DNA from 3 places in the Rhizobium sp. GR12 genome. Region 1 is predicted to be linked to each of the others. Evidence: predicted binding sites of a transcription regulator. Region 1 holds the regulator's gene; each other region holds the start of a gene.
What was found. The regulator LexA, encoded in region 1, represses DNA repair genes until DNA is damaged. The targets are predictions, from matches to a motif close to TGTTCNNNNTGTGTTCNG.
Positions count from the first base shown of each region.

Region 2: QSK43_RS25200 (glycosyl transferase) is a predicted target of LexA. The motif match lies at 4,924-4,941, and genes of this name have one in related genera.
Region 3: dnaE (DNA polymerase III subunit alpha) is a predicted target of LexA. The motif match lies at 2,152-2,169, and genes of this name have one in related genera.

Region 1 is NZ_JASXTH010000005.1:328,728-336,066, reverse strand. It holds gene kdsA (3-deoxy-8-phosphooctulonate synthase) at 1-466, opposite strand, end outside; gene QSK43_RS11370 (VOC family protein) at 466-1,335, opposite strand; gene lexA (transcriptional repressor LexA) at 1,546-2,268, shown strand; gene QSK43_RS11360 (glutathione S-transferase family protein) at 2,723-3,400, shown strand; gene QSK43_RS11355 (ComEC/Rec2 family competence protein) at 3,419-5,896, opposite strand; gene gltA (citrate synthase) at 6,159-7,339, shown strand, end outside.
Region 2 is NZ_JASXTH010000020.1:31,180-38,518, reverse strand. It holds gene QSK43_RS25220 (aromatic ring-hydroxylating oxygenase subunit alpha) at 1-845, opposite strand, end outside; gene QSK43_RS25215 (DUF6656 family protein) at 1,178-1,786, shown strand; gene QSK43_RS25210 (L-threonylcarbamoyladenylate synthase) at 1,852-2,829, shown strand; gene QSK43_RS25205 (FAD-binding oxidoreductase) at 2,878-4,311, shown strand; gene QSK43_RS25200 (glycosyl transferase) at 4,338-4,856, opposite strand; gene QSK43_RS25195 (PA0069 family radical SAM protein) at 5,058-6,215, shown strand; gene QSK43_RS25190 (ribonuclease HII) at 6,553-7,206, shown strand.
Region 3 is NZ_JASXTH010000005.1:223,012-230,350, reverse strand. It holds gene dnaE (DNA polymerase III subunit alpha) at 1-1,939, opposite strand, end outside; gene QSK43_RS10865 (ABC transporter ATP-binding protein) at 2,402-3,085, opposite strand; gene QSK43_RS10860 (lipoprotein-releasing ABC transporter permease subunit) at 3,101-4,408, opposite strand; gene proS (proline--tRNA ligase) at 4,545-5,867, opposite strand; gene QSK43_RS10850 (DUF1467 family protein) at 6,561-6,866, opposite strand; gene QSK43_RS10845 (ribonuclease J) at 6,992-7,339, opposite strand, start outside.

The sequences.
Region 1 (7,339 bases):
TCATGTCCCAGGGAGCCAGAAACTGGCCCTTCTTGACATTGACGACACGGCCCGTTTTGGCGGCGGCGACGAGAAGGTCCGTCTGGCGGCTGAGGAACGCCGGAATCTGCAAGACATCCACGACTTCGGAGACGATCGCACATTGCTCCTCGGTGTGAATGTCGGTCAGGACCGGAAAACCGAACTCCTTCTTGAGATCGGCGAAAACCTGCATCGCATTCTCAAGGCCGATGCCGCGCTTGCCGGAAAGCGAGGTGCGGTTGGCCTTGTCGAAGGAGGACTTGTAGACGAGGCCTATCCCAAGGCTGTCGCAAAGCTCCTTCAGGACGCCAGCGATCATGAAGGCATGCTCGCGGCTTTCCATCTGGCAGGGACCGGCGATCAGCGAAAAACGCTCGGTATTGGAAAAGGAAACCTTGGCCGTGCCGTCTCCGGCAGTGACTTTGAGATTGTTCGTAACGCTCATCATTTTTCCTCGAAGGAGAATGTGACGCCCTGACCGGGCGCGGCAGGCACCACAAGACGGGCGTCCGCTTTTCCGTAGGACACGCCATTAGCAGCAAGCACCGCCTCTGTCACGGCAAGATCGTGCGACGAAAAGACGACGCCAGCACCGCGCAATCCCTCAGAGCCATCCTTCAACTCCGGCTCGAAATCCTCCTTTTCGGTCAGTCTGATCCGTGCATTGCCGGTTTCCGATACGATGTCTCCATCCGCAGACACCCTGCCCTCACAGCCGAACACCGTTTCGATCAGGTGCATCGGGCCGGGTTTTTGACCGGACGACAGGACGATCTCGGACAAACCGTAAACCCCGTTGGCATGGCGCTCGAGCATCGAGCGGTCGCCCGGAAGGGCCTTCAGGCGCTGGCAGCTGAACAAAAAGAAATCCGAAGCGGCATCCTGCCCTGCAAAGGCCAGCCGGAAGGCAGCTTCGCCTTGCGAACCGTCAGGCATTTGGACTGGCCGCGAAAATTCGAAGACCTCACCTGCCGATACGCCGGCCGCCACAAACCTGTCATGATCGGCAAGGGCATTGTCCGTGCGGGCGACGAGGGCCGAAAAACCTTCCCTACCATCCCGTTGCCGGAAAGCACGATCCCTACCGGTGAACACATCTCCGTTGTCTGCCGAGGCATTATATTTAGCCGGGTCAGCAATGGCGAGTGGCTCCAAGTAGGTGCCATCGGTGAAAAAAACACAGCTATTCCGGGTCCCGAAGGGATGCAGAGCCTCTGGCGCTACCGTAAATCCAAGGCTTAAGAGACGCTTTGCGGCAACGCCGATGACCTCCACGGGCAGAACGAGATGATCGACGCGATAGGGTTTCATCATGACTGGTTTCCTGCTGGCGTTGCGGCAAGGCCATGCCGAAACGGTTCGATGCGAAGAAAAGCACGAATGCGGTCGATGAAGCAAATCATCAGGACAACAGATAGCAGCTTCACGAAATTTTAGGGGATTGCAGAACACATATGGAACATATAGTGTTCGTTCTGTATTTGTTTCGCAACTTCCACGACGATTCCAAAGGGTGTTTTCCTCATGCTCACGCGCAAACAGCAGGAATTGCTTCTCTTCATTCATGAACGAATGAAAGAGTCCGGCGTGCCGCCCTCCTTCGATGAAATGAAGGACGCACTCGATCTTGCTTCGAAATCCGGCATCCACCGGCTGATTACCGCCCTCGAAGAGCGCGGTTTCATTCGTCGGCTACCGAATAGGGCGCGAGCGCTGGAAGTCATCAAGCTGCCCGAGGCTTATACGCCGGGTGCAAGGCCGCAGCGCGGCTTTTCGCCGAGCGTCATCGAAGGCAGCCTCGGCAAACCCAAGGCGCCGGAACCGGCCCCTGCCACCAGGGCGCCGGCCAACGATCTCGTCGGGGCCGTCAGCGTGCCCGTGATGGGACGTATCGCCGCCGGCGTGCCGATTTCCGCCATCCAGAACAACACCCACGATGTGGCCGTACCTGTAGACATGCTGGGCACGGGTGAACATTACGCGCTTGAGGTCAAGGGCGATTCGATGATCGAGGCCGGCATTTTCGACGGCGATACCGTCATAATCCGCAATGGCAACACCGCCAATCCGGGTGACATCGTTGTGGCTCTGGTGGATGACGAGGAAGCGACGCTGAAGCGTTTCCGCCGCAAGGGAGCCTCCATTGCGCTGGAGGCGGCAAACCCCGCTTATGAGACCCGTATTTTTGGACCGGACCGGGTGAAAATCCAGGGCAAACTGGTCGGGCTCATCCGCCGTTACCATTGATCCGATGAAACCGGACGCGCTCCGGTTTTCAACAGGCGTCATCTAGAGGGTGGCGTCTGTCTGAAAGGGTGAGTTGTTCTAGAGCACGGGCGTGATCCAGAGATAAACGAGTTGTTGTCCAACACCCACTGTATCGGCGCCTGACGCCTTTTGGAAATTGGTTCCACCCTTGATACCGATGCTTCTGTTTTACTGTGGGGCAGCGGCGTATATGCCGTCGGCTGCAATCGTTGCGGGGGAACCTCCGCAAGACCCCGGACAAAATGTGAATTTACGTCATCGCACCGCGTGGTGATATTTCGTCGTCTCCGAGTGGTGATATTAGCGAGGCGCTGCCACACGTGCCCTCACCTTACGATCCATCAATGCAGCTTATGGGAGCCATGGATTATTTTCGATATTCCATGGACTGCCGGCAGGTATAGAAATGCGCCTCATATCCGGGAGATACGCCATGTACGATCTTTATATTGCCAACAAGAACTATTCCTCGTGGTCGCTGCGGCCGTGGGTGTTGATGCGCACGCTCGGTATCGCCTTCGATGAAAAGCTCGTTCCATTCGGCGAAGGCGTCGCCTTCACCACGTTTTCGCCAACCGGCAAGGTGCCCTGCCTGGTCGATGAGGGTGTGACCGTTTGGGAATCGCTTTCGATCGCCGAATATCTTGCCGAAAGACATCAGGGCGTCTGGGCAAGCGACAAACAGGCAAGGGCATGGTCGCGTTCGGCGGCCAGCGAAATGCATGCGGGCTTTTTCTCGCTGCGCAATCTCTATCCCATGTCGGTCGGCATAAGGATAAAGCCGAAGGGTGCCGATGCAGGGCTTGCGGCCGATATAAAGCGCATCGATGTGCTGTGGAGCGAAGGTCTTTCAAAATTCGGCGGGCCGTATCTTGCCGGTCAGAAATTCACCGCGGTCGACGCCTTCTTCTGCCCGGTCGCATTCCGTTTCCAGAGCTATGGCGCGGATCTTTCGCCTGCGGCGAAAACCTATTGCGACCGGCTGCTCGCCCTGCCCGCCATGCAGGAATGGTACGAGGCGGGTTTGAAGGAGATTTGGCGCGATGTGTCACATGAACAGGAAATCGGTGCGACCGGCGAAGTGACCGCCGATCTGCGCGTCAAGGTTTGATTGTCCGCGCTGGCGGGGTCATTGCGACGCCGCCAGCAGCCGGATGACGGGTTGCGGCAGATCGCGGTCGAAACGGCCACTTTTCCAGTCGTAATAACGATGTCGGCTCCAGGGCCGGTCCGTTCCGGCGATTGCGGCGCGCAGCCGACCAACCACTTCTGCCTGCGCCTTGTCCGCGAAGTCTATTTCCACCGAACCGAGACGCCGCAAAATATCGCGGCTGAGCAGAAGCGCGCCCGAACGGCACTGTGAAAAAGAGGTTCTGCGGGAAACGACGACAATATCGGCGATATCGCAGGCTTTTCCGGCGAAACGGCCGTCTTCCAGAACGATGATCCACTCGCCGCTTGCCGCGCTCGCCGCACACCACATGTCTTTCCTGCAGGTGAAGACGCCGACTTTGGCATCTTTGAGAGCCGCCGTCATCTCCCGCGCCACCGCCGTCATGTCCTCAGGCGACAGCTTCGATTTCGAGCCGGAGCCAGTAGTATTTATCCTGCCCTCCCCGCTGATAAAGACCGGCGGCACGGCTTTTTCCGGCAGCAACAGCGCCCTTTGCCATTGGCCGAAAACAAAGCCCGGCGGGCGGGTTTTCGTGGTGAAGACCTTGCCGTTTTCCACCATTGCCACCAACTCGCCGTCCTCGTGGATCAACAGATCAGGTAAATCGCGATAGGCCGTGACCGCCGACAGCCCGAAGGCGAAAAGCAGAACCGGAACGCCAAGAAGCGCAAGCCGGCTGCGCAGCAATGTCATGAGCAGTAAACCCACCGAGGCGACACCAAGGAACCAGCCATGCGGACGCCCCGTCGCCGCGCTGCCGCCCCACGACCCCACCTCGTTTGCAACCTCGATGACGAGAGCCATGCCAAAGCCCATGATCTTCAGGAACGGCGCATCGAGCCCGAACGGCATCAGCAGCATGGCGAGGAGGCCGAAGGGCATGACGATCAGCGACATGAGCGGCATTGCGGCCAGATTGGCGAAAAGTCCATAGGTGGTGACACGATGAAAATGTTCGGCCGAATAGATCGCCGTCGAAAGGCCGCCGATAAGCGATGTCGTGACAACACCACCGATGACCGCGCCCACCGTTTCCGCCACCTTCATCCATGCGGGTTTGCGCCCGATGAACAGCCGCTCTTGGTCAATGCGCCAGCGGCTCCAGAAGGCATAGGCCGAAACGAGCGCTATGGTGGCGGCGAACGACATCTGGAAACTCGGCCCCATGATTTCCGAGGGCGAAAAGATAAGAATGACCAATGCGGAAATGGCAACATTTCTGAGGCTGAGCGAGGGTTGATCGAAAAGAACCGCGATCAGCATTACCGACATCATCAGCCAGGCGCGTTCGGCGGAAACGGCGAAACCGGAAATGAGATAATAAGCGAGCGTCATCAGCAACGCCGCGAAAGCCGCGACCTTCTTGACCGGCCAGCGCTGCGCAAAGGCCGGGAACAGGCTGAAGGCCAATCTCAGGCCAACGAAGAATATGCCGGATGCCAGCGCCATGTTGAGCCCCGAAATGGCGACGATATGCGCCAGACCGGAGAGCCGCAACGCCTCCATCGTCTGGGCCGAGATGGCCTGTCTCTCATCGGTGACGATGGAGGCGGCAAAGGCCCCGGCGTCTCCGCCGATGGTATTGCGGATACGCTCGGCAATCGCGCTGCGCAGGCCATAAAGCCGCGTATCGACCCATTCCAGCCAACCCTTTTCAGCTGCCATATCACCCACGGGTGACGCAAGCGTCTGCGGCGGCTTATAGAAGTATCCGGTCGCGCCTACGCCTCTGAAATAGGAGGTGAAGGCGAAGTCGTTGAGTTCCGGCAAGGCCGGGCCGGATGGCGGTGAAAGGCGCGCCTTGCCGCGAAGAGTGGCGCCGAGCGCCACCGGCTCGCCGCCGCGCGCAAGCACCGAAATCCTCTGCGGCGGACGCGACAATGTCGGCCCTTCCGTGGCGGTCAGTTGGACCACATACCGCCAGTAGCCGCGCGCATCGACTTCCCGACGCGCCACCGTGCCGGTGATGGTGGTGGTGACGGGGGTATCCAGCAACACGGTTCCCGCCCGCCGGGTTTCGAAATCGGCCAGAAGCATGCCGAGCAAAAGAAAAGCGCAGAGGCCGCAGGCCGCCGCCGCAAAGCCGGCGCTATATCTCACAAGCAGCGCCAGACCTGCGACAAGCAGAAATACCACCGACAGAATAAACGAAGAAGGCGCGGCATCGAGAGAAAACCACAGGATCGCGCCGCAGCCGATAAAGACGGGGATGAAAAGAAAATCGTGACCGAATGCGCGTTCCTCGGCCAGGCAGGCGGCAATTTTTTCTGCGGCTGTATTTTTAAGGTTCCACCCGGGAACAAGGGCGGGCGTATCATATGTCGCGGCATCGCTGCTTCGGTGAAGAGGAAACAGAATATCCCGCGTGCCGGGCAAGCCGCCCTGCAACGTTTCGGCATATCCGAAATGCTGTTTTTCCCCTTGACCCAGCAATTTGCGCCGCCCCCTGCCGCACCGGAAACAGGTTTGCAGGCCGGCGTTAGGGATTGCAATCCTTTCCTTTAACGGTGCGTTGACCGTGATCGAATTGCGACCACCGGGAAAGCCAAAAGCGACAGGTTTGCGTTTGCCGCAATGCACAATTTGACCTTTGGATAGCTTGGCATCTGCGCAAGGATCATATAGCTAATCGGTAGACGCTTAACCGCGGGGCGTGTCTCAACGCCCCCACCCGCATGTTTTCGGAGGATCAAGTATGACGGAAAAAAGCGCTACAGTGACACTTGGCGAAAAGCAGGTCGAACTCCCGGTCAGGGTAGGCACTATCGGACCAAGCGTCGTCGATATCGCCACGCTGTACAAGCACACGGGCTCCTTCACCTACGACCCCGGCTTCACGTCGACGGCCTCCTGCGAATCCAAGATCACCTACATCGACGGTGACGAGGGCGTTCTCCTTCATCGCGGCTTCCCCATCGAGCAGCTTGCCGAACAGGGCGACTTCCTGGAAACCTGCTATCTGCTGCTTTACGGCGAATTGCCGACTGCCGCGCAGAAGAAGGACTTCGACACCCGCGTTACGCGCCACACCATGGTGCACGAGCAGATGAGCCGCTTCTTCACCGGCTACCGTCGCGACGCACATCCGATGGCCGTCATGTGCGGCACGGTCGGCGCTCTCTCGGCCTTCTATCACGACTCGACCGACATTACCGATCCGCACCAGCGCATGGTCGCTTCGCTGCGCATGATCGCGAAAATGCCGACGATCGCCGCCATGGCTTACAAGTACCATATCGGCCAGCCGTTCGTTTACCCGAAGAACGACCTCGATTACGCCTCCAACTTCCTGCACATGTGCTTTGCCGTGCCCTGCGAGGACTACAAGGTCGATCCGGTTCTGGCCCGCGCCATGGACCGCATCTTCATCCTGCATGCCGACCATGAGCAGAACGCCTCCACATCCACGGTGCGTCTTGCCGGTTCTTCGGGTGCAAACCCGTTCGCCTGTATCGCGGCTGGCATCGCCTGCCTCTGGGGTCCGGCACATGGCGGCGCCAACGAAGCGGCGCTCAACATGCTGAACGAGATCGGCTCGGTTGACCGCATTCCGGAATATATCGCCCGCGCCAAGGACAAGAACGATCCGTTCCGCCTGATGGGCTTCGGCCACCGCGTGTACAAGAACTACGACCCGCGCGCCAAGATCATGCAGAAGACGATGTACGAAGTGCTGGAAGCCACCGGCAACTCCGACGATCCGATCATGCAGGTTGCGCTCGAACTGGAAAAGATCGCCCTTTCCGATCCTTACTTCGTCGAAAAGAAGCTCTACCCGAACGTCGATTTCTATTCGGGCATCACGCTGAAGGCGCTAGGCTTCCCCACGACAATGTTCACCGTTCTGTTTGCGCTCGCGCGCACGGTCGGCTGGAT
Region 2 (7,339 bases), on a different contig from region 1:
GGCCGGCGCACGGCGCGTTTGCCGGACATGGTGTAGCTTTCCGCCTCGCCGATCAGCGGCATGCGGGCGACACGGAACTGACCCTTCGGATCGATCTTGAAACGGCTCGGCAGGCCGGCGGCCTCGCAGCGTGCCCAGTGGCCGCCGATTTCCGGATCGCTCGCACCACCGTCCGTTCCCGTCACACTCGGGTTTTCAGGATAAGTGCGGCAGAGTTCCGGGTGGTTCGCGGCGCAATGGTAGCACTCGCGGTTGTTTTCCCAGACGAGCTTCCAGTTGCCCTTTTCGATGATCGTGCTTTCATGCGCGACCTTGGCTTCCCCGATGCGGTGCGGGGCCATGTAGCTTTCGACCTCGACGCGCATGGGCGCGAAATCGGCAGGCTGATCGGCCAGGCAAATGAAGACGTAACCGGCAACGGTTTCGCAGTGGACTGGCTTCAGGCCGAATTCAGCCTTGTTGAAATCATCGCCCATATGGCGGGCGAACAGCAGCTTGCCATCCAGATCGTAGGTCCACTGGTGATAGGGACAGACGAGGCGGGCGGACTGGCCCTTCTGCGCGGCGCAGACGCGGGAACCGCGATGGCGACAGGAATTATGGAGGGCGCGAATTTGTCCATCGCGACCGCGAATGATGATGACGGAATAGGCCCCGACCTGAAGGGTGATGTAGTTACCGGCCTTCGGCACCTCGCAATCGTGGCCGGCGAACAGCCAGTCGCGATACCAGATCGTTTCCATATCCAGCTGGAAATAATCCGGGTCCGTGTAGAAGGGCTGTTCCAGGCTGAAACCTTCGCGGCGGTTCTTCAGCTGGCGCAATACGGTATCACGCAATTCCATGGCCAAATCCTCGATCAAACCGCCCTGCCCCACACCATTTACGGGGCTGCGGAAGTATGATCCCATCTAAACACCGGCGGGTATTTGCAGCAGCGCAGACAGCGACATCGGCTTCCGCATTGGCGACAAATTGCGACATGCGCAAATGGCCGCCACACGCCATTCCGCTGCGAAATCCGGCAGCTATTGCGCACCCGCAACCACGTCGCAATATGACACGCAATGTCGCGCGGGACGCTCTCTACCCGTCAAAAAACAGGGGTTACGGCGCAACGGAGTTTTAACGAGCCCTAAATTACATTGCCTGACCGACAGCAACGAGGGCGTTCCGGGTGGAGAAGGCGACACGCATACGTTATTTCGATGCGGGCAAACATTCGGTCGCGCCGATACGGTCCAAAACCGCGCATTCGGATTTCCTGCGGACCGGGCGCATCAGCCGCTACGAAGAACGCTGGCTGCCGAAGGATCGCGTCTATTACAGCCATGAGGAAGTGGCGGCGATGACCGGGCGTAAGCTCGAGGCCGCCGCCGATTCCACCCATGGCCGTCTCAACGGCTTTCACCAGTCCATCCGTTTTCCCAAGATGGTCTTTCCCCATTTGCTCGACGACCGGCCGCATCTTGGCTATTGCCATGTCACGGCGGCGAAGACCAGTTTCGATGCCGAGCGCCACGTACTCTGGTCCTTCTATTTCGCGAATTTCTTCGCCGAGCTGAGCGGGTCTGAAAACTTCTTCGAAAACATCGATCCGCGCTATTCCCGGATGTATTTCGCCGTCGCCATCAACGCCCTTCCCAACCGGGAAATCGCCATCGATACCTCCTTCCATCGCAGCGGCCTGCTGTTCCAGACCCACGACCCGCGCGTGGCCCTGAAAAACGTGCTTATGCTCGGCACGCGCTCGGAAGAGATGCGCAAGATCATCAAGGCGATATAAAAGCCGCGATAGCGCTTTCCATACCCGCCCGAAATACGCTATTGACCGCCCTGAAAGGCAGCACCATGGCGCGTCATATAGATATCGAAAACGAGCGGGAAACCGCCTTGCAAGCGGCCGCAGAGGAGCTTTCCCGCGGCCAGCCCATCGCCCTGCCCACCGAAACCGTCTACGGCCTTGCTGCCGACGCCACCGATCCGGCGGCTATCACCCGTATTTACGAAACCAAAGGCCGTCCGCAGTTCAATCCGCTGATCTGCCATATGGCCGATACCGCCATGGCCGAGCGTTATGCCACTTTCGATCCCGTGTCGCGGAAGCTTGCGGAAGCCTTCTGGCCCGGCCCGCTGACGCTGGTTTTGCCGCTGAAACCGGCAAGCGGCATCCACTCGCTCGCGACAGCGGGGCTCGACACCGTCGGCATCCGCGTGCCTCAGGGTTTTGCCGGTGATCTGATCCGCCGGTTCGGCAAGCCGCTGGCCGCCCCCAGCGCCAACAGTTCCGGCAAGATCAGCCCGACGAGTGCCGCCCATGTCGAGGCTGATCTCGGTCAGAGGATCAACCTCATTCTCGATGGTGGTGCTGCATCCGTCGGCGTTGAATCCACCATCGTCAAGGTGGAGGAGGACGGGCGCGTGCGGTTGCTTCGGCCCGGCGGCATCGTCACCGAGGAGATCGAGCGCATAGCCAGCACGCGGCTGGAGAGGCTGGAAAAGGCATCCGCCGCCATCGAGGCGCCCGGAATGCTCGCCTCGCATTATGCGCCCGGCGCCACTGTCCGCCTTGACGCCACATCCGTTTCTCCCGGCGAGGCGCTGATCCGGTTCGGCGGCATCGCCGTTGCTGGCGAAGAGGCGGCCCGCGCCGTTCTCGACCTCAGCCCTTCCGGCAACCTCGCCGAGGCAGCCGCCAATCTGTTCGATTACCTGAAAGCCGCCGATGCGAGCGGTGCTGCGTCAATCGCGATCACAACCATTCCCGCCCATGGTCTCGGAGAGGCGATCAACGACCGCCTTTCCCGCGCCGCCGCGCCGAGAGGCTGACGGCACTCCACCATTTCGCCCACCGTTTCAAATGACAGCGAGACACCCATGACCATTGCCGCCGCCACTTCCGATACCCTCGACCGCTTCACCGCCATCGTCGGCGAGAAGAACGCGGTGCGCGACGCTGCGGAAATGGCGCCACGTCTCGTCGAAAATCGCGGGCTTTATCGTGGCGCCTCGCCGCTGCTCATCAAGCCCGGCACGGTCGAGGAGGTTGCAGCCATCCTGAAGCTTGCGAGCGAGACCGGCACGCCCATCGTGCCGCAGACCGGCAATACCGGCCTTGTGGGCGGCCAGACGCCGCGTGCCGACGGAACCGACATCATCCTCTCGCTCGAACGCATGAACCGCATCCGCGATATCGATCCGGTCGCCAATACCATCGTGGCGGATGCCGGCTGCATTCTCGACGATATTCACAAGGCTGCATCGACCGTGGAGCGGATGTTCCCACTCTCGCTCGGCTCGCAAGGGTCCTGCCGTATCGGCGGCAACCTCGCCACCAATGCCGGCGGCACCGCCGTTCTGGCTTACGGCAATATGCGCCAGCTATGCCTCGGGCTGGAAGTGGTGCTGCCGACCGGCGAAATCTGGAACGGGCTGCGCCGGCTGAAAAAGGACAATACCGGCTACGACCTGCGCGATCTCTTCATCGGCTCGGAGGGCACGCTCGGCGTCATCACCGGCGCGGTGCTGAAGCTTTTCCCCGTGCCGCTCGGACACCAGGTGGCTTTTGCGGGGCTTGGCTCCACTGAGGACGCGCTGAAACTGCTCGAAATGGCCTCGAACCTTTGCGGCACGGCACTGACCGGCTTCGAACTGATGCCGCGCATCGGTGTCGAATTCACCGCGAAACATATTCCCGGCGTGCGCGATCCACTGGAAAAGCCGCATGACTGGTATGCGCTCATCGATATTTCCACCTCCGATTCGGAAGAGACGGCCGAAACGATGATGCAATCTTTGCTGGAGCGCGGTTTTGAGGCCGGGCTGGTCGAGGATGCGGTGATCGCCGCATCGGAGGCGCAGCGGCAGGCGCTCTGGCACATGCGCGAAAGCATGTCCGATGCGCAGAAACCGGAAGGCGGGTCGATCAAGCACGATGTTTCCGTTCCGGTGTCAAAAATACCGGAATTCATGGCCACGGCGGAAAAGGCTGTTCTCGCGGCCATTCCGGGCGCCCGCATCTGCGCCTTCGGTCATCTCGGCGACGGCAACATCCATTACAATATTTCCCAGCCTGTTGGTGCGGACAAAGCCGAATTCATCGGCCGTTGGCGGGATATGAACGAGATCGTGCACGGCATTGTGCTGTCGCTCGGCGGCTCGATTTCGGCCGAACACGGCATCGGCCAGCTAAAGCGCGACGAACTGGCCGCCATCCGGCCCGGTATCGAAATGGAATTGATGCGGCGGATCAAACACGCCTTCGACCCTGCCGGCATCATGAACCCCGGCAAAGTGCTCGCCGCCCGTTAGGCTGGCGGCATCGTCATCGTGACAGGTTAATTGGAAGGCCGGGCCGTCCAGGCCGGAACCAGTTCCGCATTCAGGCGGCGCGGTTTTTGCGCGTGCACGAGTTGCGTCAGGCCCATGCCGGATTTGGCGATCGCCACCGCATGTTTCTTCGGCATCAGGTAACCGCACTCCAGGGGAGGCTGACGGCGCACTATACGGCTGAAAAACGGCCGCTTGTGATAACGGGAAGGCGAGAAACGTGCGGGCTCTGCACACACCGCCACATATTCCAATATTTCCTCGATCCAGCCGCTCTGTGGACGGGCGCCGGGTTCGACCAGCAGGATCCAGTGTCCGCGCGCCGAACGTATGACATCCTCAATGTCCCACTGCACATAAAAACGGCAGCCAGCGGCGTCGGCGACGCGCGACGACCCATCGCGCGAACCGTGATCGAGGATCACCACATCGCTTACAAGCCCTTCCACGGCCCCGGTTACAAGCGCAGACAGCGTGTGCGCCAGTTCCGGTTCCTGATCCCGGCATTCCATTATGACTGTCAACATATGCATAGCTCTAACGCATCGCACAATAAATTGCCACTCCGCCCGTTGCGAGATAATTCACGATTTTTGTTCTTGTAATGTTCTCATTCCTGCTGTAGGAATTTAATCATTCGAAGAGGCGATGAAACGCCGGTTCGAACGGAAACGGTTTAGGGCGTTGAACGTGTCTTGAGAGGCGCGCGGCGCCCTGGGAGCATCCAGATGAGAGACCATACGCTTTCGGGGCAGGCTGCCTTCCAGCCGAGCCATACGCCTGACATTGCCAATGCGCTGGCCGATGCCTCGGGCCTGCGGATCGAGATCGACCGCCGTCGCGGGCGTGGTGCCGGAATTAATCCGGGCGGACGCTTCGAGGCGCTGCAGCGTGAGGTTTTCGACGATGGCTGGCAAACCCTGGAGGAGCTGCCTGAGTTCCGCACCGAGGTGCAGGTGGAAAAGCCGCGCAGCATCATCAGCAGCAACGAATCGCCCGACATTCCGTTCGACCGTTCCATCAATCCCTATCGCGGCTGTGAGCATGGCTGCATCTATTGTTTCGCCCGTCCTACGCACAGCTATATGGGGCTTTCGGCGGGGCTGGATTTCGAGGCGAAGCTGTTTGCCAAACCGGATGCGGCCAAATTGCTGGAAAGGGAGCTTTCGAAACCGGGCTACAAGCCGCGCGTGATCGCCATCGGCACCAATACCGACCCCTACCAGCCGATCGAACGCGAATGGCGCATCATGCGGCAGATACTGGAAGTTCTGGCAAAGGCCGACCACCCCGTCGCCATCGTCACCAAATCGGCCCTGATCCGACGCGATATCGACATTCTGGCGCCCATGGCCAAAAAGGGGCTCGCCAAGGTGGCTATTTCCGTGACGACGCTGGATCGCAAGCTGGCACGCAGCATGGAACCGCGCGCCGCCACGCCAGACAAACGCCTGGAAGCCATCAAGACACTGACCGATGCCGGCATTCCCGTTGCGGTGATGATGGCGCCTGTCATTCCCGCGCTCAACGATCATGAGATCGAACGGGTTCTGGAGGCCGGCAAGGCCGCCGGTGCCAGCGAGGCTTCTTATGTACTGCTGCGCCTGCCGCTGGAGGTCAGCCCGCTCTTCCGCGACTGGCTGCTGCGCAACTACCCGGACCGCTACCGGCACGTCATGTCGCTGGTCCGCTCCATGCGCGACGGCAAGGATTACGACGCAGAATTCGGAAAACGCATGAAGGGTGCGGGTCCCTATGCCTGGCAGATCGGCAGGCGTTTCGAAATGACGACAAAACGGCTTGGCCTCATCCGCCGCGGCATTCACCTGCGCGACGATCTCTTCGTGCCGCCTGGTGGCGCAGGGGTGCAATTGTCGCTGCTTTGAAAATATCGCCCCGCTTGTTCGATCGAGGGCGCGGCACCACGCGCGCAGCCGATAACGAGCGGTGCTGACCAATAAAGAGTGGCGGCCCTGTCCTCTCGATAGGGCCATGCTTTTGACGAAATGCCCGGCGGGTTTTCCCTGGCCCGCCGGACATCACCCCCCGGAACCCGCCGCCTCGCGTGCGATCGTTTTTCCTCCGCCGCCCCGTTGGAGGATCAAAGGTCATGACGACCTAAGGGGCACGGTCGGCCACGCCCCTTGACCGGCCGGCCGCGCCCGTCATCGCCCGCTTCCGGGGGCTTGCAGGAGATCGGGTGTGTGTGCGAGTTTCTGCCGCATGAAACGCAGCACCGCACCCGATTCTCCTGCCCTCTTTGATCTTGCCGATACCGGCCCGGATTTCTCCTTCGAACTGGAAGCGAAAAAGAAGGGCCTCTGGCCCGTGGCCGGCACGGATGAGGCTGGCCGGGGTCCGCTTGCGGGACCGGTCGTTGCGGCGGCGGTCATTCTCGATCCCGACAATATTCCAAAGGGCCTCGACGATTCCAAGAAGCTGACCAAGCTGAAACGCGAAAGCCTGTTTCTGCAGATCATGGAAACGTCGATCGTTTCCGTCGCCTCCTCTGGCCCCGGCCTGATCGACACCATGAATATTCTGCGCGCCAGCCTCGACGCCATGCGCCGCGCCGTGCTTGGTCTCGAAACCTCCCCCGCCCTCGTGCTCGCCGACGGACGCGACAAGCCGCCCGGTATCGCCTGCGAGGCCAAGGCCGTCATCAAGGGCGATTCCCGCTCCCTCTCCATCGCCGCCGCCTCGATCATCGCCAAGGTGACGCGCGACCGGATGATGGAGCGGGCGAGCACAGTGCATACACGCTACGGCTTCGAAGGCCATGTCGGCTACGGCACACCGGCGCATCTACGCGCCATCGAAAGCGAAGGCCCCTGCCCGCTGCACAGGATGAGCTTTCGGCCGCTGAAGCGGGATTGATTGCGGCGAGGCAATGGAGGTCCGGCCATAACTTCCGTTATTGGCCCATAGCGGTCGTTGACACTGCCAAATCCGTTAAGTAGCTCCAACTTCGGCGTGGGTAGCGACGAGCGTTCCCGAGCAGTTTCTGGGA
Region 3 (7,339 bases), 110 kb from region 1:
CGATCAGCGCCTTGCGCATGCCCGCACTTTCCACCTGGAACACGCCGATGGTCTCGCCGCGCGACAACATCTCGTAGGTTTTGACATCTTCCAGCGGGATTGCGGCGAGATCGACCTTGATGCCGCGCTTGGCGACGAAATCGACGGCCACCTTCAGCACCGTCAGCGTCTTCAGACCGAGAAAGTCGAATTTGACGAGGCCGGCGCTTTCCACCCATTTCATGTTGAACTGGGTAACCGGCATATCGGAGCGCGGATCGCGATACATCGGCACCAGCTTCGACAGCGGCCTGTCACCGATGACGATACCGGCGGCGTGGGTGGATGCGTGCCTGTAAAGCCCCTCGATCTTCTGGGCGATATCCAGCAGCCGGGCGACGACCGGTTCCTTGTCCGCCTCCTCCTGCAAGCGCGGCTCTTCCTCGATCGCTTTCGACAGCGGCGTCGGATTGGCCGGGTTATTGGGCACCAGCTTGCAGATCTTGTCCACCTGCCCATAGGGCATTTCCAGCACGCGGCCGACGTCGCGCAAGGCAGCGCGCGCCTGCAACGAACCGAAGGTGATGATCTGCGCCACCTGCTCGCGGCCATATTTGCGCTGCACGTAGCGGATCACCTCTTCACGGCGGTCCTGGCAGAAGTCGATATCGAAGTCCGGCATCGACACGCGTTCAGGATTGAGAAAACGTTCGAACAGCAGCGAGAAGCGCAGGGGATCGACATCGGTGATGGTCAGCGCATAGGCGACGAGCGAGCCTGCGCCCGAACCGCGGCCGGGGCCAACCGGAATATCCTGGAGCTTGGCCCATTTGATGAAGTCGGCAACGATCAGGAAATAACCGGGGAAACCCATGCGTTCGATGACGCCGAGTTCGAAATCCAGCCTGTCGCGATATTCCTGCTCGATGTAGCCCGGCGCCATGCCGAGGGCCGCAAGGCGATGATCGAGACCCTCGACGGCCTGACGGCGAAGCTCCTCGGCCTCTGCCCGCTGCGCCGCCTCCGGATCGTCGCTCGCACCGGTGAAACGCGGCAGGATCGGTCCGCGCTTCTTCAGCACAAAGGAGCAGCGCAACGCAATCTCGATGGTGTTTTCCAGCGCCTCGGGAATGTCGGCAAACAGCGCCGTCATCTCCTCACGGCTTTTCATATAATGATCGGGCGTCAGCCGGAACCGGCTGTCATCGGAAACGATGGCGTTATGCGCAACCGCCATCAAAGCATCATGCGCCTCGTAATCGGCCTTCGAAGGGAAAAACGCCTCATTGGTGGCGACGAGCGGAATATCGTGCTCATAGGCAAGCCCGATCATGCGCCGCTCATGGGCGCGATCATAACCGGACTGGCGCTGCAATTCGATATAGAGCCTGTCACCGAAGAGTGATTTCAGCGCCAGCAGGCGTTGTTTCGCCTGGGATGCGTGCCCTTCTTTCAGGGCCATATCCACCGGACCGCCCGAGGCGCCCGTCAGCACGATCAGCCCGGCATTGGAGGCTTCCTCCAGCCATGCGCGGGTAATATGCACGGACTGGCCACCGCTCTCGCCGTCCAGATAGGCGCGGCTGATCAAATCCACCAGCCGTTCGTACCCTTCGGCATTGGCGGCCAGAAGCACGATGGCTGGAAGTTTGGCAAGGTGGCTGTTGTGGTTGCGGCGATCATCCGCCGCATCCTGCATGTCGATAGACACCTGACAACCGATGATCGGCTGCAAGCCCTCGTCGCGCGCTTTTTCGGAAAATTCCAGCGCGACGAAAAGATTGTTGGTGTCGGCAATGGCAATGGCCGGCTGGCCGTCTGCAACGGCCTTGGACATGATTTTCTTGAGGGGTAATGCCCCCTCAAGCAGGGAGTAAGCGGAGTGAACCCGCAGATGGACGAAACCGGGTGTTTTCAGCGTTTCGTCAGAGTTTTCTCCACGCACAACCGTATCGCCCATATCATCGTCCTGTCATTCTGAATCGAGGGGACGATTTTCCGATTTCCGGCCTTCAAAGTCCACCGCCTTGCGGCGTCTATACAGGCTTCTGCGCCGGTGCGCCCTTCACAGCGCAGTGAGGATCACCGAAAAGCTGGCAACAAAGACAGCGATGGAAGCGAAAGCGGCAACGTCACGGATGAAATCAGTCATTGGTCTCTCCTTACTCGTTATGTTCTACCTTTGTTCTCATTTCGTTCGATTGTCAACAGGGTTCTGCTGATGTTCCTCTTGCTAACGCGACAGAATCGGCCGCGGTTCCGTCCGTAAGATCAGCAAGCCCCTGACTCCAAAGCGAAAAAACCCGGAGGCGAAAAACGCGTCCGGGTTCGAAAAATTTCAATTGTGGAAGGACGTCCGGTCTCCGCGAGACTCACCGCTTCGAAACGGATCGGTCGCGATGATCGCCTTATGCCGTCACGATCAGAAATCGACGATCTTGCCGTCGGCGAGCGTCACACGGCGATCCATGCGGTTGGCAAGTTCGTGATTGTGGGTGGCGATCAACGCCGCAAGGCCGGACTGGCGCACCAGCGCCTCCAGCGCGTCGAACACATAATGCGCGGTCTCGGGATCGAGATTGCCGGTCGGCTCGTCGGCGAGTAGCAGAAGCGGCGCATTGGCAACGGCGCGCGCAATGGCCACACGCTGCTGTTCGCCGCCGGAAAGTTCGGATGGGCGATGTTCGCCACGATGGCCGACGCGCATGTAGTCAAGCAGCGCACTGGCGCGCTTGCGGGCCTCGTCCTGCGTCAAACCGGCGATGAGCTGCGGCATCATCACATTCTCCACCGCCGTAAACTCCGGCAGCAGATGATGGAACTGATAGACGAAACCGATGTCGCTGCGGCGGATCGCGGTGCGCTTTTCGTCACCCAGACCGTTGCAGGGCGCGTCATTGATGAAGACCTCACCGGCGTCTGGATGTTCCAGCAGCCCGGCCAGATGCAGCAGCGTGGATTTGCCGGTGCCCGAGGGGGCGACAAGCGCCACCATCTCACCGCTCTTCAATTCGAAATCGGCCTTGCGCAGAATAGAAAGCGACGTCTCGCCCTGACCATAGGTCCTCTCGACGCCGGTAAGCCGCAGCACTGTTTTTTTTGCCATATTGCGAAGCGGTCCTTATTCGTAACGCAGGGCCTGCACCGGATCGAGCTTGGAAGCCCGCCATGCCGGAAAGATGGTTGCCAGGAAAGAAAGCGTCAGCGCCATGATGACGACGGTAATGGTCTCGCTGAGATCCATTTCGGCCGGAAGCTGGCTGAGGAAATAAAGCTGCGGATCAAACAGCACCGTGCCTGACACCCAGGAGAAGAACTGCCGGATGGATTCCACGTTGAGGCAGACAAGGACGCCGAGTCCAACGCCGGCAAAGGTGCCGACGGTACCGATCGCCGCCCCCGTCATGAAGAAGATACGCATGACAGCGCCGGAACTGGCGCCCATGGTGCGCAGGATGGCGATATCGCTGCCCTTGTCCTTCACCAGCATGATGAGACCGGAAATGATGTTGAGCGCCGCCACCAGAACGATGAGGGTGAGGATCATGAACATCACGTTTCTCTCCACCTGCAGGGCGGAGAAGAAGGTCTGGTTCCGCTGTCTCCAGTCGGTGATATAGATCTGCCGTTCGGCCGCCTGCTCCACCAGCGGCCGGATGCCGTCGATATTGTCGGGGTGGCTGACGTAAAGCTCGATGGACTGGACGATGCCTTCGGCGTTGAAATAGAGCTGGGCTTCGGAAAGCGGCATATAGATCATCGACGCATCATATTCCGACATGCCGATCTCGAAGACACCGGAAATCTTGTAGGATTTGACGCGCGGGTTGACCCCCATCGGCGTCACATCGCCTTCCGGCGAAATGAGGGTGATATCGTCGCCCGCCGTCACGCCCAGCTGGGAAGCAAGCCTTGAGCCGACCAGAACCCCGTCTCCGGCCATGAAGCCGACCAGATCGCCGGTCTTGATGTTGGTGGCGACTTCCTTGATCTTGTCGATATCCTCCTGGCGCACGCCGCGCACCAGCGCGCCGGAGCCGGCGCCGCCGCGACCGGAGGCCAAAGTCTGGCCCTCCACCAACGGCAGGGCCATGGTGACACCCGGAACGGCGGAGAATTTCTTCGCCAGCTCATCGTAATTGTTGAAGGGCTGATCGATCGGCTGAACGATCATATGACCGTTGATGCCGAGAATGCGCGAAATCAGCTCGGTGCGGAAACCGTTCATGACAGCCATGACGATGATGAGCGTCGCCACGCCCAGCATGATGCCGACGAAGGAAAAGCCGGCGATGACGGAAATGAACGCTTCCTTGCGCCGCGACCGCAGATAGCGCCAGGCCACCATGCGCTCGAAAGCGGAAAACGGCCGGGCGGTCCTTTCCCGGGCGGAAGGAGCCGCACCCTTGTCAGCCTCGGCTTTTGCCATGTCGTCTCCCTGATCTGGACTTGCAAGGCCGGTTTTCTCGAGAAACCGGGCCCCGTTTTTGCGGATCATGATCTAAACAATAAAGTCGGAGCGGATTTCCGGTGAAAACCGCTCCTCACTCTTCACCATTCCGCTCTTAGCCGAGCACCTTGTTCATTGCCGCCTCGATTGTGACGGTTTCACGTTCACCGGTCTTGCGGCTCTTCACCTCGACTTCGCCGTTCGCAACCGAACGCGGACCGACGATGATCTGCATCGGCACGCCGATGAGGTCGGCGGTCGCGAATTTCTGGCCCGCACGGTCGTCGGTGTCGTCGTAAAGGACATCCTTGCCCGCGTTGGAGAGCGAGTAATACAGCTTTTCGCAAGCTGCATCACAGGCCGCGTCACCTGCCTTCATGTTGATAATGACGACATCGAAAGGAGCGACCGAATCCGGCCAGATGATTCCGTTCTCGTCATGCGATGCTTCAATGATGGCGGGAACAAGGCGTGTCGGGCCGATGCCGTAGGAACCCATGTGAACAGGATGTTCCTTGCCGTCCGCGCCCTGCACCTTGGCACCCATCGGTTCGGAATATTTGGTACCGAAATAGAAGATGTGGCCGACTTCGATGCCGCGCGCGGAAAGGCGCTCGCTATCGGGAATGGCGTCATAAGCGGCCTCGTCGTGCATTTCCGAGGTTGCGGCATAATCGGCCGTCCACTCGTTGAAAACACCCTGAAGGGCTGCGACATCGTCGAAATCGGTATTGTCGGCGGGAATGGCACGGTCGAGGAAGCTCTTGTGGCAGAAGACTTCGGATTCGCCGGTATCGGCCAGAATGATGAATTCGTGGCTGTGATTGCCGCCGATCGGGCCGGTATCGGCACGCATGGGAATGGCGCGCAGGCCAAGGCGCTCGAAGGTGCGCAGGTAAGCCACGAACATCTTGTTATAGGAGTGGATCGCGTCTTCCTTGGTCAGGTCGAAGGAATAGGCGTCCTTCATCAGGAACTCACGCGAACGCATCGTGCCGAAACGGGGACGCACCTCGTCGCGGAACTTCAGCTGGATATGGTAGAGGTTCAGCGGCAGGTTCTTGTAAGACTTCACATAGGAACGGAAGATGTCGGTGATCATCTCCTCATTGGTCGGGCCGTAGAGCATCTGGCGGTCCTGACGGTCCTTGATGCGCAGCATTTCCTTGCCGTAATCGTCATAGCGGCCGCTCTCCTGCCACAGCTCGGCGGTCTGCAATGTCGGCATCAGAAGCTCGATGGCGCCCGAACGGTCCTGCTCCTCGCGGATGATCTTATTGACCTTGTCGAGCACGCGCTTGCCGAGCGGCAGCCAGGAATAGATGCCGGCCGATTGCTGCCGGATCATGCCCGCGCGCAGCATGAGGCGATGGGAGACGATCTCCGCTTCCTTGGGATTTTCCTTCAGGATGGGCATGAAATAACGGCTGAGACGCATGACGGCTTCCATTGGTGTGGGCGACGACGCGCAAAGGCGCGGGAATCGCCCCGAATAGAGGGATATTGGCGCCGTACATAGCCGTTTCCGACCAAGAAGAAAACCCGCCATGAAAAGAGCGGCTGGAGCGATTTCGTGGCATTTTCGCGATAGCTAATTCGCGTCAAAACGCTTTGGCTGGAATATTATTCTTGATCCGGTGCGACAAATTGCATCACAGGGAATTTTTTGCCGACTGTAACAAATATGCAAAAAATGAGATGACAAGCATGGGTGATTGGGCTAGTTTTAGCTTACAAAAGAGGCAGGAAGTCTAAATTCTTGCCGTTTTCGCGGTCAGTCTTGGGAGGATTAGATCTTAGGCGCGCTTGTCGCAGCCCCGGCAACGGTTACAGATCACGCGAAACCTGAAAAACAAGGCTGAAACGCCTTGTTTTTTTTTGATTCACACACACAGGCACCGCTCCGGATCGTTATTCCGGTAAAATTGTGGCCGTGAATCAGCCGCAAGACACGCACATTCGTGTTTGCACGACAGATATGACATCCATATGACAGTCTGATGCGCCTCTTGGCGAAACGGTCGCGGCACAGATGTGCAGCCTGGTGCCTTAAATCACGGCAGGAAGCGACCGCGTTGCAAGATTTTGCGGGCACGGCATAAGGGTTGCCGCGCAGCCTGCGCGACCTGCTTCAGTCGAAAACCGGAATAATTCTCGGCAGATCGTCCAGGCTGACGCCGAACCACCAGGTTCCGCCGTACCAGACGCCACAGATCAAGGCCGATATCAGGGTCGTCCACAGCACGATCCGCCCACCCCTGAACCGGGAGGGCGCGCTGGCGACCGTGCCGAGCGCCACTTCGCCCTCTTCCTCCTGGGTACGAAGGCCGATCGGCAACACAACGAAAAGCACCGTCCACCAGACGATGAAATAAATGGCGAAGACCGAAAGAAGCGGCATGACGTCCTCCTGCGCAATGCGTCCCTTGTAACGCATTCATCCACGAACCGGAATCACTTCCCCCGCAAGAAGCGTAAAAAGCCGCAGAGGGGAGCGACAAGGGCGGCGACCCCTCATGGATATGAGGGGCGCGACTGTTTTGAAGCCCGGGCTTTTCCGGCTCAGACCTTCGTGACGAAAACCGTCACGATCGGCTTCTTGCCCCATGCCTGGTTGGCGGCGGCACGCACGGCGCGGCGCACCGCTTCGCGCAACAGCGCCAGATCCTTGCGGCGGGCGCGCGGAATGCTTTCCACGGCGCCGAGAACGGCGTCATAAAGCGTATCTTCCATATCCTCGCCCTCGTCGTCGAATTCCGGCAGGCCAAAAGGCACGACATCCGGATCGCCGAGAAAATCGAAACGGCTGTCCAGCAGCACGTTGACGGAGACATGGCCCGCGAAGGAAAGCTTGCGACGATTGCTGATCCCCATCTCGTCCAGGTCGCCGATGAGGTTGCCGTCCTTGAA